DNA from 3 places in the Aeribacillus sp. FSL k6-2211 genome. Region 3 is predicted to be linked to each of the others. Evidence: riboswitches for the same ligand, from Rfam matches in the RefSeq annotation. Region 3 holds a riboswitch; each other region holds the start of a gene.
What was found. Region 3 has a riboswitch for cobalamin ahead of NSU19_RS07130 (ABC transporter substrate-binding protein). Riboswitches for the same ligand answer to the same signal wherever they lie in the genome.
Positions count from the first base shown of each region.

Region 1 (4,918 bases), 1.7 Mb from region 3:
ATGTTTCTGGCGCACCGCATTTTGTTTAATGCTCCATGTTTGGTCGATCAAATAAGCGGATTTATAATACCAAGTCGTTTTTGCATTTAAGTCCGGAACAGTAACTGGAATTTTGTAGTCTTTCTTTTCCTCTGAATAAACTTTTTGGAAAATTGGATCGATGCTTGCTGTGCTTCCGGCTATAATGGAGGTCGATGCGTTCGGTGCGACCGCCATTAAATAGCTGTTGCGGATGCCAAAAGTCTGCACCTTTTCCTTTAATTCCTGCCATTTTTTTGACGTATAACCGCGGATCTCAAAATATCGGCCCGTATCCCACTCCGAGCCTTTAAAGAGAGGGTATGCGCCTTTTTCTTTTGCGAGCTCCATACTCGACTGAATGGTTAAATACGCAATTTTTTCATATAATTGATCGACAAATTGGACTGCCTCGTTACTTTCCCATGCAATTTCCTTTAGTGCAAATAAATGATGCATGCCAAACGTTCCAAGACCGATTGCACGGTATTTTTCATTTGTAAGCTTCGCCTGTAATACCGGAATGCTGTTTAAATCGATGACGTTGTCCAGCATCCGCACTTGAATAGGGATTAATCGTTCCAGAACATTATCAGTGACAGCCCGTGCCAAATTGATGGAAGAAAGGTTGCAGACGACGAAATCGCCGGGCTTTTTCACAATGACAATTTTTCCATCTTCGACATATTGTTCTTCAACAGTTGTTGAGCTTTGATTTTGCGCAATCTCTGTGCATAAATTGCTGCAATAAATCATGCCGGCATGCTTGTTTGCGTTTTTCCGATTCACTTCATCACGATAAAACATAAAAGGCGTTCCCGTTTCAAGCTGGCTGATCATAATCCGTTTCATTATTTCAATCGCAGGCACTTTTTCTTTAGATAAGGATGGATGATTCACACACTCAAAATATTTTTCCCGAAAGCTGCCGTTACCTTTTTCTTCATCATAAAAATCTTCCAGATTGAATCCCATGACTTTGCGAACTTCGTGGGGATCGAACAAATACCAGTCTCCGCGCTTTTCAACTTGTTCCATAAATAGATCAGGAATGCATACACCTGTAAATAAATCATGGGTGCGCAGCCGTTCATCTCCGTTATTTAATTTTGCATCAAGGAAAGCGAAAATATCTTTATGCCAAACATCCAAATAAACGGCAATTGCTCCTTTTCTTTGGCCGAGCTGGTCGACGCTCACCGCCGTATTATTTAATTGCTTCATCCAAGGAATGACACCTGATGAAACTCCTTTGAACCCCCGGATATCGCTTCCGCGGCTTCTGATTTTCCCCAAATACACTCCAATGCCTCCGCCGCTTTTAGAAACATTGGCAATATCAGTGTTCGAATCATAAATGCCTTGAAGGCTGTCGTCTACCGTATCAATAAAGCAGCTTGAAAGCTGACCGACTGATTTTCCTGCATTAGCCAATGTCGGTGTTGCAACCGTCATATATAAATGGCTCAATGCCCAATACGCTTCCTTTACAAGATGCAAACGTTTGGATGGATGCTCTTTCATCATTAACGTCATAGCGATGATCATAAAACGTTCCTGTGGAAGCTCAAATGTTCGTTTATGAAAATCTTTAGCTAAATACCGGTCGTAAAGGGTCCTTAATCCGATGTATGTAAACAGCTTGTCCTTCTCAGGATCAATGGCATTTCCCAGCTCCATAATTTCCTCTTTTGAATAATGCTCTAGCAAAAGAGGGCTGTAGATTCCAAGATCGGTTAATGTTTCGATTAACAAATAAAAATCGCCGTAGCCCGGTTGGTTGTAATTTCTGTTTTGGCTCGCTTCATGGTAAATTTTTTCAAGAAATACGTGTGCAGCTAAAAAAGTCCAATCCGGCTCACTTTCCGAAATGTTTGCTAAAGCTTCAATAATCAGCAGGTTTGTAAATTTTTCAAGATCATCAATCTGCTGGTATTGTAAGGTTGTCAGCACTCTTTCGCTGTATTCATGAAAGGAAAGGGACGGAAACTTTTCTTCAAGCTGCCTTAGATAAAGTTCCAAATCGCTCCTGTTAAAATGATTTTGAAAAACCTCGTATAGATTTAATGCTTTCGTAATATTCATCAAACATCCTCCTTATCAAAATAAAAAACCGCTCAGGAAGCTGAGCGGATCAAACGATGATTAAAAAGGAGGCAGTTTACAAGGCGAAACTACTCCATTCAAACCATCGTTTCATCTTCCCAACCCCCGAAGAATTAGAAACGTTCGGACAAAGGCAGGTCTCCTGACTCGTGCTTCATCCTACTTTGAATCCTTCCCATACGAAACGTACAGTGGATTATTCATTTCGTAGCACTCACAGTTGCGGGGACAGTTCCGGATTCTCACCGGATTCCCTTTTAAGCTGAAAACAGCACCTTTGTCGTTAGGTTTTCAATATATAGTATTTAATTGTTTTTGATTACACAATATATAGATTTTTGATGTTATATATTCATCATAATCGTACTTGGCGAAAATTGCAATAAAAAAGTGAGGCTGATTGAAATTTTGCAACCTCACGAAACAATTAATGAAACTGAATATCAATTTTCTTTTTGTTGTTTTCGGTTTGTTTTGGAATACGGATTTCCAAAACGCCATTTTTATATGTCGCGCTCACTTCTTCTTCTTTTACATTTGCCGGCAATGCAACAGCGCGGTGAAACCGCCCTACAAACCGTTCGCGTCTATGCATTTCTTCTTCCTTTACTTCTTTGCTTCTTTGAATTGTGCCGCTGATCGTAAGAACGTTGCGATCAAGATGAATGTCAACGTCTTCCTTTTTTTCAAGGCCGGGCAAATCACAAGTAACAATTACTTCATTAGCAGTTTCATGAATATCAAGCCGGGGGGTATTCATAGTCTCAAAGTTTTCAAAAAAATGCGGGAAGCTTTCAGAAAAAACGCGATTCATGTTTCGTCTAAATTGGTTGATCTCAGAAAAAGGATCGTAAGGAATGAGAGCCATATGATTGTTCCTCCTTTGATTTTTTTACAGAAAATATTATTTGTGTTGAGAAGAGAAATATACATATAGCAAAGTTTAAATTACTGTTTTTAATCATAAAAATATAAATAAGTCCGCTGCATCCAAATCGTTTCGTGTTTGTTGCTTTTAAAAGCACAACCTAGCAAAACTTGGTGAACGAATGGACAGCATATTGTTGTTATTAGACAAGAGTTTACATACGAAGAAAATTAAGTAAGCTGCTTAATTGCAGCCATGCTGGGAATTAACAGATCAAGCTGGATAAATTCACAATGATTGAAAACTGCTGTTGGACAACTTTATAAATTTAAAAATTATTCTTTGTTGCATATGTTACTGATAGTGGTAAAAAACTTAAAACAAAAATAATTAGAGTAGATGATAATTATTTAGTTGTATTTGTGAAAAATATTCCGGAAGGATTCATTGTATTATCTACAACAATTTTTCCAAAATACATTCACCCAGAAATTGAAGTAAGTAATGATGGTACTGTCAAGAATTTTGTGTAATGTAAGATAGATAGGGCATCTCTGAAATGGATTTAGAATAGAGAGGGCCTGTTTCTTCCACACAGGAGACTGAATATTCAGTCTCCTGTGTGGAAAGGGAGATCCCATCATCAATTTACATTATTTGGTTAATCATAACGTTCTTCAAACATTCGCTGGAGGGCTTCATGAGTTTCGGAAAATCCTCGCAACTTTCGCCCTGCCCATTTCTCATTAAAGTCTTGGATGGTCAAATACATGACTTTTTCCGCGGCTTCTAAACTGCTCAAACTGTTCATCGGCTTTAGACGTTTCCGAATCTCCTTGATCGTTCGTTCGATGGCATTGGTCGGATACTGCTTGGATCATTCATAAAGGTAAGAAGGACATCCAACTCATTTCCCCACGATTGCACTCTCGGATACTTGCTCGACCATTTTGACTCAAACTGGTGAAACATCTCCAGTGCAATTTTTTTATTCGGAGATCGATAAATGAGTTTCAAATCTTCCACCATTTCGAATTGGTCTTTTTTCCGTACACGACTGAGTGTGTTACGGACTTTGTGAACGACACAACGCTGCACATCGGCTTTCGGATAAATAGCTTTAAAGGCTTCTTCCAGCCCCGTTAGTTCATCGAATACGCTCAGAAGCACTTCCTTTACGCCTCTGTTATATAGTTGTTGGAGAATCTCCTGCCATCCATAGGCGCTTTCCTTTCCTCCTACGAAAAAATCAAGAATTTCCCGATATCCTTCTTCGTTTACACCTAACAACACATACATGACCTCTTTTTCTACCGTATCTCGACGAAGTTTTACGTACAACCCATCCAAATATAAGACGGAATAACGCTTATGTAGAGGACGAGTGTGCCATTTCTCGATGTATTCCTTCACGACATCGGTCATACGACTGATCGTTGCAGGAGAATAAGCATTCCAAAAATTCGTTCAATAAACTTGCCAATCTCCCGCGTACTCATGCCACTTTGATACATCTTGATGACAGCTTCTCCGAGCCAGCCGGTATGACGTTGGTAAGGGGCAAACAGCTGCGTTTGAATTCCCCGTTTCAGTCTCTTGGGACCAAAAGACCTTCAATCCGGCCATATTGCGTATCTAGATTTCGTTGATAGTAACCGTTTCTCATATTCGACGTTCCAGCCTGTTCCATTTCGAGGAAATGTTTTATTTCTTCACGCATGATGAGTTCTAATTGGCGAATCGCACTTTCCAGTTGATTGACCCAGTCTACATTCGATATACTTTTAGACATAGGTAGGGTTCTCCTTTCTCTGGAATGTGTTGTTGGTCAAATCAGAGATACCCTACCTTTTTTCTTTTGGTCTAGCAAAATACTTTACACAAAATTTTATACATCATCTATTAGTTGCTGAAACCATGAGTAAT
Region 1 covers NZ_CP150190.1:3,141,682-3,146,599, reverse strand. Annotated here, with positions in the region: gene NSU19_RS15170 (ribonucleoside-diphosphate reductase subunit alpha) at 1-2,103, opposite strand, end outside; cobalamin riboswitch at 2,239-2,418, opposite strand; gene NSU19_RS15165 (Hsp20/alpha crystallin family protein) at 2,552-2,992, opposite strand; partial or broken gene NSU19_RS15160 (IS256 family transposase) at 3,654-4,784, opposite strand; gene NSU19_RS15155 (DUF4856 domain-containing protein) at 4,817-4,918, shown strand, end outside.
Region 1: another riboswitch for cobalamin. It lies ahead of NSU19_RS15170 (ribonucleoside-diphosphate reductase subunit alpha); the one in region 3 lies ahead of NSU19_RS07130 (ABC transporter substrate-binding protein).

Region 2 (4,918 bases), 1.6 Mb from region 3:
TTCGTTTTGCTCATATTCTTCCTCATGATAAACATGATGTAAAGGCAATCGGGGTTTTTTTCCGGTATCAACGGCCGGATAGCCGACCGTTATGGCAAAAAGCGGGATGACCCGATCAGGAACTTTTAGCAGCGCCGAAACATCCTCTAAATTGTTGCGAATTCCGCCAATATAACAAATGCCAAGCCCCATGGACTCAGCGGCTAATGCAGCATTTTGCGCGGCCAATGCCGCATCAATAAGCGCAACCATAAATTTTTCTGTGCTTTCCAAGGATACCGTCACGTCTTTATCTTCCATTTCGCCTATTAGTTCGTGCCGGTGCAGATCTGCGCAAAAAACAAATAAATGGCCGCTTTTTTCCACATAGTCTTGGTTCCCCGCCAGTTCCGCAAGTTTTTTTTTCGTTTCCGGATTTTTCACCCCAATGATTGAGTAAGCTTGTATGTAACTTGAAGTCGAGGCCGATTGGGCACATTCCACAATTAAGCGTATTTGTTCATCCGTAAGCGGCCGATCTTCAAATTTTCGAACGGATCGATGGTTTAAAATGGTTTCGATCACTTTATTCATCATCATCATCCTTTCTTTTATATTCTTTTCTCAAAGTTTAACTTTTTTAGACGCCCATTTCATCGATTTTGTTTTTCGGCCAAGCAAAATGTGAAACGTAAGGATTTGGCCGTAATCGAGAGCATTTATAAGGATTTCTTATAAAAAATAAAATAAATTGAATAAAAAAGCTTATTACGACAAATTAATCTGAAAAATTAAACTTTCTATCAATTTTGTTTAAAGATATAATAAAATGTAATCTTTTTTAAAGGGGGATTTGATGAAGAATCGAAACATTATGGATTGGCCGACCTTTATCGGGGCGCTGCTTTTGCTGTTAATTGTAGCCGCTCCATTAGCAGTATTCCCTGAACAAGGCGAAGCCATTGTATTAGCTGCCAGCAGCTTTTTAACACAAAAATTTGGAATATTGTATTTAATCATGGGTGCAGCAGTATTGATTTTTATTCTTTATGTTTCTTTTAGCCGATACGGAAAAATCAAACTGGGGGATCCTTTAGAAAAGGCTGAGTTTCCGACATTATCTTGGGCAGCTATGCTTTTTTGCGCTGGAATTGGATCAAGTGTTCTTTATTGGGGAACGATTGAATGGGCTTACTACTATACGGGACCTCCATTTGGCATCGAACCTAGATCAAAAGAAGCCGTTGAATGGGCGGCCGCATATGGAATTTTTCATTGGGGACCGACGGCATGGGCCATCTATTGCCTCCCTGCCCTGCCAATCAGCTATTTCTATTATGTAAAGAAAAAACCGGTGTTAAAAGTAAGCGAAGCGTGCCGGCCTCTCATTGGCAAAAAAGCAGATGGACCAATAGGCAAAATCATTGATGTCTTGTTTATGTTTGGTTTGCTGGGCGGAGCTGGAACGACACTCGCTTTAGGGACGCCGCTCATTACAGAAGGAATTCATGAACTTTCCGGCATCGAACCTTCGATGACACTCCAAACAGTGGTTTTGCTTATTTGTACATTGATCTTCGCAGCAAGCGCTTACTCCGGTTTGCGGAAAGGCATTAAAATTTTGAGCGACATCAACCTATGGCTTGCCGTATTATTGTTGGTGTTTGTCTTCCTTGCCGGCCCGACCGTCTTTCTGGCGGAAACGGCCGTCAACAGCATCGGCATCATGCTTGATCATTACATGCGGATGTCTTTATGGACTGAACCTTTTAACAGTTTAGGACCGTTTGAACGAACAGGCTTTCCGGAATCATGGACGGTATTTTATTGGGCTTGGTGGCTCGTGTACGCTCCATTTGTCGGCTTGTTCGTCGCTAAAATTTCAAAAGGACGCACTGTCCGCGAAATGACGCTCGGAACAGTAGTATATGGAACGCTCGGCTGCATTCTCTTTTTTGGGATTTTAGGAAACTTTGGATTATTTTTAGAACTGACAGGCCAATACCATGTAACAGCTACATTAGATGAACATGGCGGATCAGCAGCCATTATCGGAATATTGAAACAATTGCCGTTAAGCAACATTGTGATTGCCGTATTTACTGTGCTTGCCGTGATCTTTTTAGCAACAACGTTTGATTCAAGCTCTTATATTTTAGCATCTGTTGTCCAAAAAGAAGTTGCCGATGAACCTTTGCGATGGAACCGTTTATTTTGGGCTTTTGCTCTTTCCGTTTTGCCGCTTATTTTAATGTACCTCGGCGGATTGTCCACATTGCAGACTGTTAGCATTATTGGCGGTTTCCCTTTGTTGTTTATTTTTGTCCTTTTAGCCGGTTCTTTTATCAAAGCGGCAAACCAAGATTTTTATTCCAGTAAATCTCAATTATTTAAAATGTATCCTAAAAAGAAAGGCGTGAAAAGAAACCTTCTCTCGAAATAACTGTTTTCCGGAAAAATCCCAACCGCTGTAAAGACCCGCAGAAAACCTTTATGTTCTGGCGGGTTTTTGTCATGTAAAGCGGAAGAAATCGCAAGCCATCTACTTTCCTAAAAAATTTTTCTTTTTAATTGCAAATGTGGTGTTGAAAAATAAAAAAAAATCCTCTATTCTGATAATTATAGTTTCATATGTGTACCAGCAACAGGTGCGTCATATTGCAGCCGCAATATGCGCTTAAAAGGGAAGTTTGGTGAAATTCCAACACGGTCGCGCCACTGTGATGGGGAGCTTTTGATCATCAGCCACTGTTTCTGCCAGAGAAATGGGAAGGAGATCAAAAGCGTTGAACCTAAGTCAGGAGACCTGCCTGTTGTATGCACTACGACCTACGCGTCATAGGGAGGAGTGAGAAGCCATGTTCATGTTGAAACCATTTGGGTGCCTCAACACGAGCTAGGATATCCAGTCCCTCTTTTATTAGCGTAAAGAGGGCTTTTTTATTGTGTTGAGCAAAAATCAAATGGGAGGTTTTCGTAATGGCAGCCATTAGTTCAAATCTTGGCTATCCGCGAATTGGCGAACGCCGGGAATGGAAAAAAGCTTTGGAATTATTTTGGAATGGAGACATTTCTGAAAGCAGCTTACTGGAAACGTTGAAAAAGATCCGTCTTTCCAACTTAAAGAAACAGCATGAAAGCGGAATTGAGCTGATTCCCATAGGAGATTTTTCGTTTTATGACCACGTTCTCGATACTGCTTTCATGTTTGGATATATTCCTTCGAGGTTCCAGCATATGGATCCCCGTTCCATCAAAACATATTTCGCAATGGCAAGGGGATCCGAAGAAGCCGAGGCTTTAGAAATGACAAAATGGTTTGATACAAATTATCATTATATCGTTCCGGAACTGGAAAATAAGCCGCCTGCTTTTTTGGAAAACCGTCTGCTCAAGCTTTACAATGAAGCAAAAGACGAACTAAATATTGAGACAAAACCTGTTGTTTTAGGGCCGATTACTTTTTTAATGCTGGCGAAAAAATATGAAAAACGAGATTTTTATAAGCATTTATCTGCTTTCATCCCAGTTTATATTCAATTGTTGACAGAGTTGCATCAAGCAGGCGCAAAGTGGGTGCAAATCGATGAGCCTGTTCTCGTTCAGGAAATTGATGAGTCATTGATTCCGTTGTTTAAAGAAGTGTATGAAGCTTTTCACGAAGCGAATCCATCTTTGAACATACTGTTGCAAACTTATTTTGAAAGTCTTTCTCACTATCAACATATCGTTTCATTGCCTGTTGCTGCTATCGGTCTTGATTTTGTACATGATGGGGGAGCCAACAGTGCAAACATCCAAAAATTCGGGTTTCCAAAAGACAAAATATTGGCTGCCGGTTTAATCAGCGGCCGCAACATATGGAGGGCATCATTAGAAGAAAAAGCAAGCAAAATTGATTTTCTCGCTCAGCATGTTGATGTTGATCGATTGATCATTCAACCTTCCTGCAGCTTGCTCCATGTGCCGGTTACCGTAAAAAATGAACACGAATTGCCGGAAATTTTAAAAAATGCTCTCTCCTTTGCAGACGAAAAATTAAGTGAAGTCCATCAGCTGACACAATATGCAAAAGGTGAATTAAGTATAAGCGATTTACGATACGATGACCGTTATTACACGCAATTTATGAATTCTGATTTTCGGACAAACCGAAACGTGCAAGAGGCAGCCGCCAAGATTGAATCCTACCCGACGAACCGTGTGGACTTTTCTGTTCGGCGCAAGCTGCATAAAAATAGATGGAACTTGCCAATTCTACCGACAACAACGATCGGCAGCTTTCCGCAAACGAAAGAAATCCGCCAAACCCGTTTAAAATGGCGGAAAGGCGAATACACAAACGAGCAATATGAGTCTATTATCAAAGATGAAATCAAAAAATGGATTGATATTCAGGAACAGCTTGAACTTGATGTATTGGTCCACGGGGAATTTGAACGAACGGACATGGTGGAATATTTCGGAGAAAAACTAAAAGGAATTGCTGTTACCAAAAACGGCTGGGTGCAATCTTACGGTTCACGCTGCGTCAGACCGCCGATCATTTATGGCGACGTTGCCTTTGATCAGCCGATGACCGTCAAAGAAAGCGTCTATGCCCAATCATTGACGGACAAACCTGTAAAAGGAATGCTGACTGGACCTGTCACCATCTTAAACTGGTCTTTTGTCCGTGATGACATTAGCTATGCGGACGTTCTTCGCCAGATTGCCCTTGCCATCCGCGAAGAAGTATTAGCTCTGGAGAAAAACGGCATAGGAATGATTCAAGTTGATGAACCTGCTATCCGTGAAGGGCTGCCGTTAAAAAGATCGAAGCAAAATCAATACATCGAAAACGCCGTCGAAGCTTTCAAACTTGCCACCAGCTCCGTCAAACCGGAAACACAAATTCATACTCATATGTGCTATTCCCAGTTTGAAGATATGATGGAAG
Region 2 covers NZ_CP150190.1:3,972,137-3,977,054, forward strand. Annotated here, with positions in the region: gene nfsA (oxygen-insensitive NADPH nitroreductase) at 1-573, opposite strand, end outside; gene NSU19_RS19075 (BCCT family transporter) at 836-2,422, shown strand; cobalamin riboswitch at 2,609-2,808, shown strand; gene metE (5-methyltetrahydropteroyltriglutamate--homocysteine S-methyltransferase) at 2,959-4,918, shown strand, end outside.
Region 2: another riboswitch for cobalamin. It lies ahead of metE (5-methyltetrahydropteroyltriglutamate--homocysteine S-methyltransferase); the one in region 3 lies ahead of NSU19_RS07130 (ABC transporter substrate-binding protein).

Region 3 (4,918 bases):
AAAAAGATTTTCTGGCAAGATTAGTAGAAGCGGAAGCGAAAGGGGAGCCTTATAAAGGAAAAGTTGCTGTTGCTACGGTTGTGTTGAACAGAGTGGAAAGCAGCCTCTATCCGGACACAATTACAGAGGTTATTTATCAACCCGGACAATTTACAACTGTGCAAAACGGGGAAATTTACAAGCCGGCCAGTAAAGAATCTAAAAAGGCCGTTCATGAGGCCTTGGCTTTCCAAGGGTTGGGAAGAGGATCCCTTTATTTTTACAACCCTGAAAAAACTGATGATCAATGGGTGCGCTCCAAGTCAATAACGACTGTGATCGGTAATCACATTTTTGCAAAATAAAAGAAAGCCGCCGCAAATGGCGGCTTTTGTCATTCCAAATCACTAAATGAATGTTGCGGATGAATGAAATTGCATGGCGAATGGAGGACTGAGGCGTTACAAATGTTTGCATTTTCTTTTTCTGAGGCACCTTTTGGTATGGAGCAGATCACCTTGCTTGTCCATCGACAAAATAAATCGAATTTTGGCTTAAAATGACATGATAATCATGAATTCATTAAACAGCCAACAAAACATGCAAAAACGATTGTCTTTGCGGTTCGAAATATTGCCATGGACATTTCACAACCAACAAGTATCAAATCACTTTCCAAAGGAAAATATATAACTGGGAGGTGACAAACATGGCGCAGGACGTTTTGTGTGAGGTAAATAACTGCAAATATTGGGCGGAAGGGAATAAATGTGCAGCTGATGCCATTTATGTCGTAAGTCATTCAGGAAAAACGGCAAAAAATCAAAAGGAAACTGATTGCAAGACGTTTGAACCAGAAACATTTTAATAAAATAGAGAGCCGGAAGTTGGCTCTCTTTGTATTTTTGATAATCTTTTCATTTTTATACAACATCTTTTTGGAATTCAGATTATATTTGTTTGCTTATGGCTGATTGAGCAGCGTTCAATTGTTGAATTGCAAACTGCAAAATGGATAGGTAAATGGATAAAATCATTTCTCCGTAACGGCTGCCGGGAACGGCCCACTTCCCATTTAAATCTTTCCAGGTCGGGGCAGAACCTCGTTCCACATAAATAAATCTGGGATCGACAAGGGGGAACCCGGCTGGAAGAGGCTTCGTTGTGGCGTATGCATATAAATGTTGAAGATGGGCCAGAACCCCTTCTCTCGGAGTAGAAAAGCTTGCTCCTGTAACATTTGGACCGGTAGCTCCGATTCCGGCAAAATTGTTTTGATTGCGATTGACTACTCCCGTAAAACGGAAATAGTTCGTTTCATGAATTGCTTGTGCAAATGCGATGTCGCCGCGAATTCCGTAGGATTTGCTTAATTGTTCATACAAATCGCCCAGCTGAGGTGCGCTAGGATTTGTTTTTCCTACATATAAATCCAAGATTGTTCCCGATACGAGCGTTTCTCCTAAAATAGGGATATCCCTTGAATCGGGAGAAGGGGTTTTCGGTTGAAGTGTTGATGAACGAGATGAATCTGTCTTTTGGCCTGATTGTGCCGTTCCTTGTTCTGCAGGAGTTAATATAAATGCATCCTTGTATCCTAATTGAACAAGCCTTGCCAACTGGTCTTTTGCATTTTGCAAATTTTTAAATGCCCCTGTTTGAACGCGGAAATAACTTGTTCCGTCCACCATCGCAGCGGAAAGGAAACTATCAACATTTTTTCCTTTCAGTTCATTTATCAGCTTTTCTGCATTTTCTCGGTTTTTAAAGGAACCGGCAATGACTTTGTACATCCTGCTGCCTGCAGCTGGCGATGGCTGCGGAGTTGGGGTGGTGCGTGTCGACTTTTTGGGCAAATTAAGCGCTTTTCCGATTCCATCGGCTAAGCTTGCTGCATAGTCGCTCATAAAGTCAGACGATGTTAAAAGTTTGATGTCATTCGAATGGTCAATAAACAATGTTTCCAAAAGAACCGCAGGCATTTTTGTTTCTCTTAACACGTGAAAATTGGCGCTTTTTTTGCCCCGATCCTTTACGCTATATTTCGGACCGATAACGCTCATAATTTGATCATGGATGACGGACCGGTATTGGATCGTTCTTGGAGAGGCCCCTCCGTTATAAACATAGCTTTCAAAACCTGTTCCTCCGCCGGCATTAATATGAATGGAACAGAAAAAATCAACATTCTCTCGGTTAGCCATGGATGATCTTTCTGACAAACCGACTGTTCGATCGTCTGTGCGCGTCATGAGAACGTTGACTTGGTAATGTTCAAGTAAATGTTGTCTTGCCAAGAGGGCAATAGTCAACGTAAAATCTTCTTCCTCATAATTTCTATAGGTTGCGCCGGGATCGCTTCCTCCGTGGCCAGGGTCTAAAAGAACGGTTGTCACTGCAATATCCTCCTTCGTTTTCAAACATCCAATTCGCTTGTCTACAAATATTTTATTCAAGTAATGGAAAGGAAGTTCAAAAAAATTTTATTTTTAGCGAAAACTGTATCGAAATCCAAAACATTTAGGTCAATTTGTCGATTTTTTTCATTTTCTTCCTACCAGAATTCAATCAAATCATGTATAATACATTTCGTCATAACATTATACCGAAAAGCAAACAGGTGCCGGCACATAGCTGCCAGCTTAAAAGGGAAGTTTGGTGAAAATCCAACGCGGTCCCGCCACTGTGAATGGGAGCAACCTGGGAAAACCACTGTTTCAACGGGAAGGTCCAGGAAGCGATGACCATGAGCCAGGAGACCTGCCTGTTTGAGCACACCTAAAACCCTACGCGGATAGGGAGGTGTTTGAAAACAATACATATGTACGTTTTCAGACATCTTCTTATCGAATTCAAGAAGATGTTTTTTATTGGAGGAGGAAAATGATGAAAAAATTATCTGCACTATTTTTAGCCTTATTACTTCTATTTGGAATTGCGGCTGGATGCGGCCAACAAAATACATCAGAGCCGTCTGAAAACAAAAGCAATCAAAAGACGGAAGAGACGGCTTCACAATTTCCGGTGAAGGTCAAGGACGGTTTAGGAAATGAGGTGACGGTAAGCGAAAAACCGGAGCGGATTGTTTCGCTAATTCCAAGCAATACTGAAATTGCCTATGCTTTAGGGTTGGGTGAACAAATTGTCGGTGTAAGTGATAATGACAACTATCCGGAAGATGTTCAAAACAAAGAAAAGGTTGGCGGGATGGAATTTAATGTTGAAAAAATTATTTCTTTAAAACCGGATCTTGTTTTAGCGCATGCTTCCAGCGCCCATAACTCGCAGGAAGGGCTGAAGCAGCTGAAAGATGCGGGAATAAATGTTTTTGTAGTCGAAGATGCCCAATCATTTGATAAAGTGTATGACTCCATCCAAACAATCGGCAAAATTACAGGGACAAGTGACAAAGCCGAAGATATTGTGGCTGAAATGAAAACGAAACTGGCGGATATTCAAGAAAAAGGAAAAACGATTCCGGATGATCAAAAAGTGTCTGTTTTTGTCGAAGTGAATCCCGCACCACAAATCTATACGACGGGAAAAGGAACGTTTATGGATGAAATGCTAACGATCATTGGAGCAAAAAATGCAGCGGGCGATCAAGAAGGCTGGCCGCAAATGACGGAAGAAGCCGTTGTAAAACTGAACCCAGACGTCATTGTGACGACATACGGCTATTACGTCGATAAAGCTGTTGACCAGGTGTTGGCACGCAAAGGATGGGAAAATGTATCAGCGGTGAAAAATAAACGGGTTTACGATGTGCATTCCGACTTGGTGAGCCGCCCAGGCCCAAGATTGGTTGAAGGAGTAGAAGAACTTGCGAAAGCAATTTATCCGGATGTCTACAAAAAATAAACATGTGGTCGCCTATACGGCGACCGCTTGTTTTCTTATTTTTTCCGTCTTTTTAGGAATTTCTATCGGAACGTTTCACATCACGTTTAAGGATATTTTCCAAATAATTTTCAATCAACTGTTCTATACCGGTTTGGCGCCGGACATTGATGAAAGCATGAAAAGCATTGTGCTTGATATTCGACTTCCTCGTGTCGTTTTAGCCGGACTTGTCGGAGCCTCGCTTGCAATGGCGGGGGCTTGTTATCAAGGGCTTTTGCAAAACCCTTTGGCAGATCCTTATACGCTCGGTGTTTCATCAGGTTCTTCTTTAGGTGCTGTACTTGTTCTTTTTTTCGGCATTCAAATTCCTTTTTTCGGCTCATTCACTTTGCCGGTTGTCAGCATTTTTACGGGTTTTTTAACGATTTTGGCTGTGATTTTGTTCGCCAATTTCATTGAAAAAACGATGAGGATTGAAACGATTGTGCTGACCGGAATTATTTTAAGTTCCTTTTTAAGTGCTTTCATTTCATTAATGATTGCCCTGACAGGCGAAGAATTGCGACAAATTGTCAACTGGTTGTTAGGAAGCGTTGCGATGCGCGGCTGGGGATACGTATTGATGCTTTTGCCGTTTTTTTTAATCGGGTCCATTTTGATTTTTGTAAACGGAACAGAATTAAACGCTCTGTCCTTTGGCGAAGAAAAGGCGAAGCAGCTTGGGGTCCATGTAAAAAGGAGAAAGCTGTTTATTTTAGCATCATCCTCTTGTTTAGCCGGTGCGGCCGTTGCCATCAGCGGAACGATTGGGTTTGTCGGTCTTGTCATCCCGCATGTAAACAGGCTGCTTTGGGGAAGTGATTATCGCCATCTTCTCCCTCTGTCCGCCATTTTTGGCGCCGCTTTTTTAATTTTGGCGGATCTCGTTTCAAGAACGATCGTGTCGCCGACAGAACTTCCGATCGGTGTGATCACGGCTTTAATCGGCGCTCCCAGCTTTGCCTTTATTTTAATGAAACAAAGAATGGAAAGAAGAGGGTAACATGCTGCAAGTCAAGAACATTTCGGGAGGCTATCAAGAGCGAAAGATTATCGA
Region 3 covers NZ_CP150190.1:1,453,004-1,457,921, forward strand. Annotated here, with positions in the region: partial or broken gene NSU19_RS07115 (cell wall hydrolase) at 1-344, shown strand, start outside; gene NSU19_RS07120 (DUF1540 domain-containing protein) at 689-847, shown strand; gene NSU19_RS07125 (N-acetylmuramoyl-L-alanine amidase) at 930-2,375, opposite strand; cobalamin riboswitch at 2,581-2,762, shown strand; gene NSU19_RS07130 (ABC transporter substrate-binding protein) at 2,866-3,840, shown strand; gene NSU19_RS07135 (iron ABC transporter permease) at 3,803-4,864, shown strand; gene NSU19_RS07140 (adenosylcobinamide amidohydrolase) at 4,866-4,918, shown strand, end outside.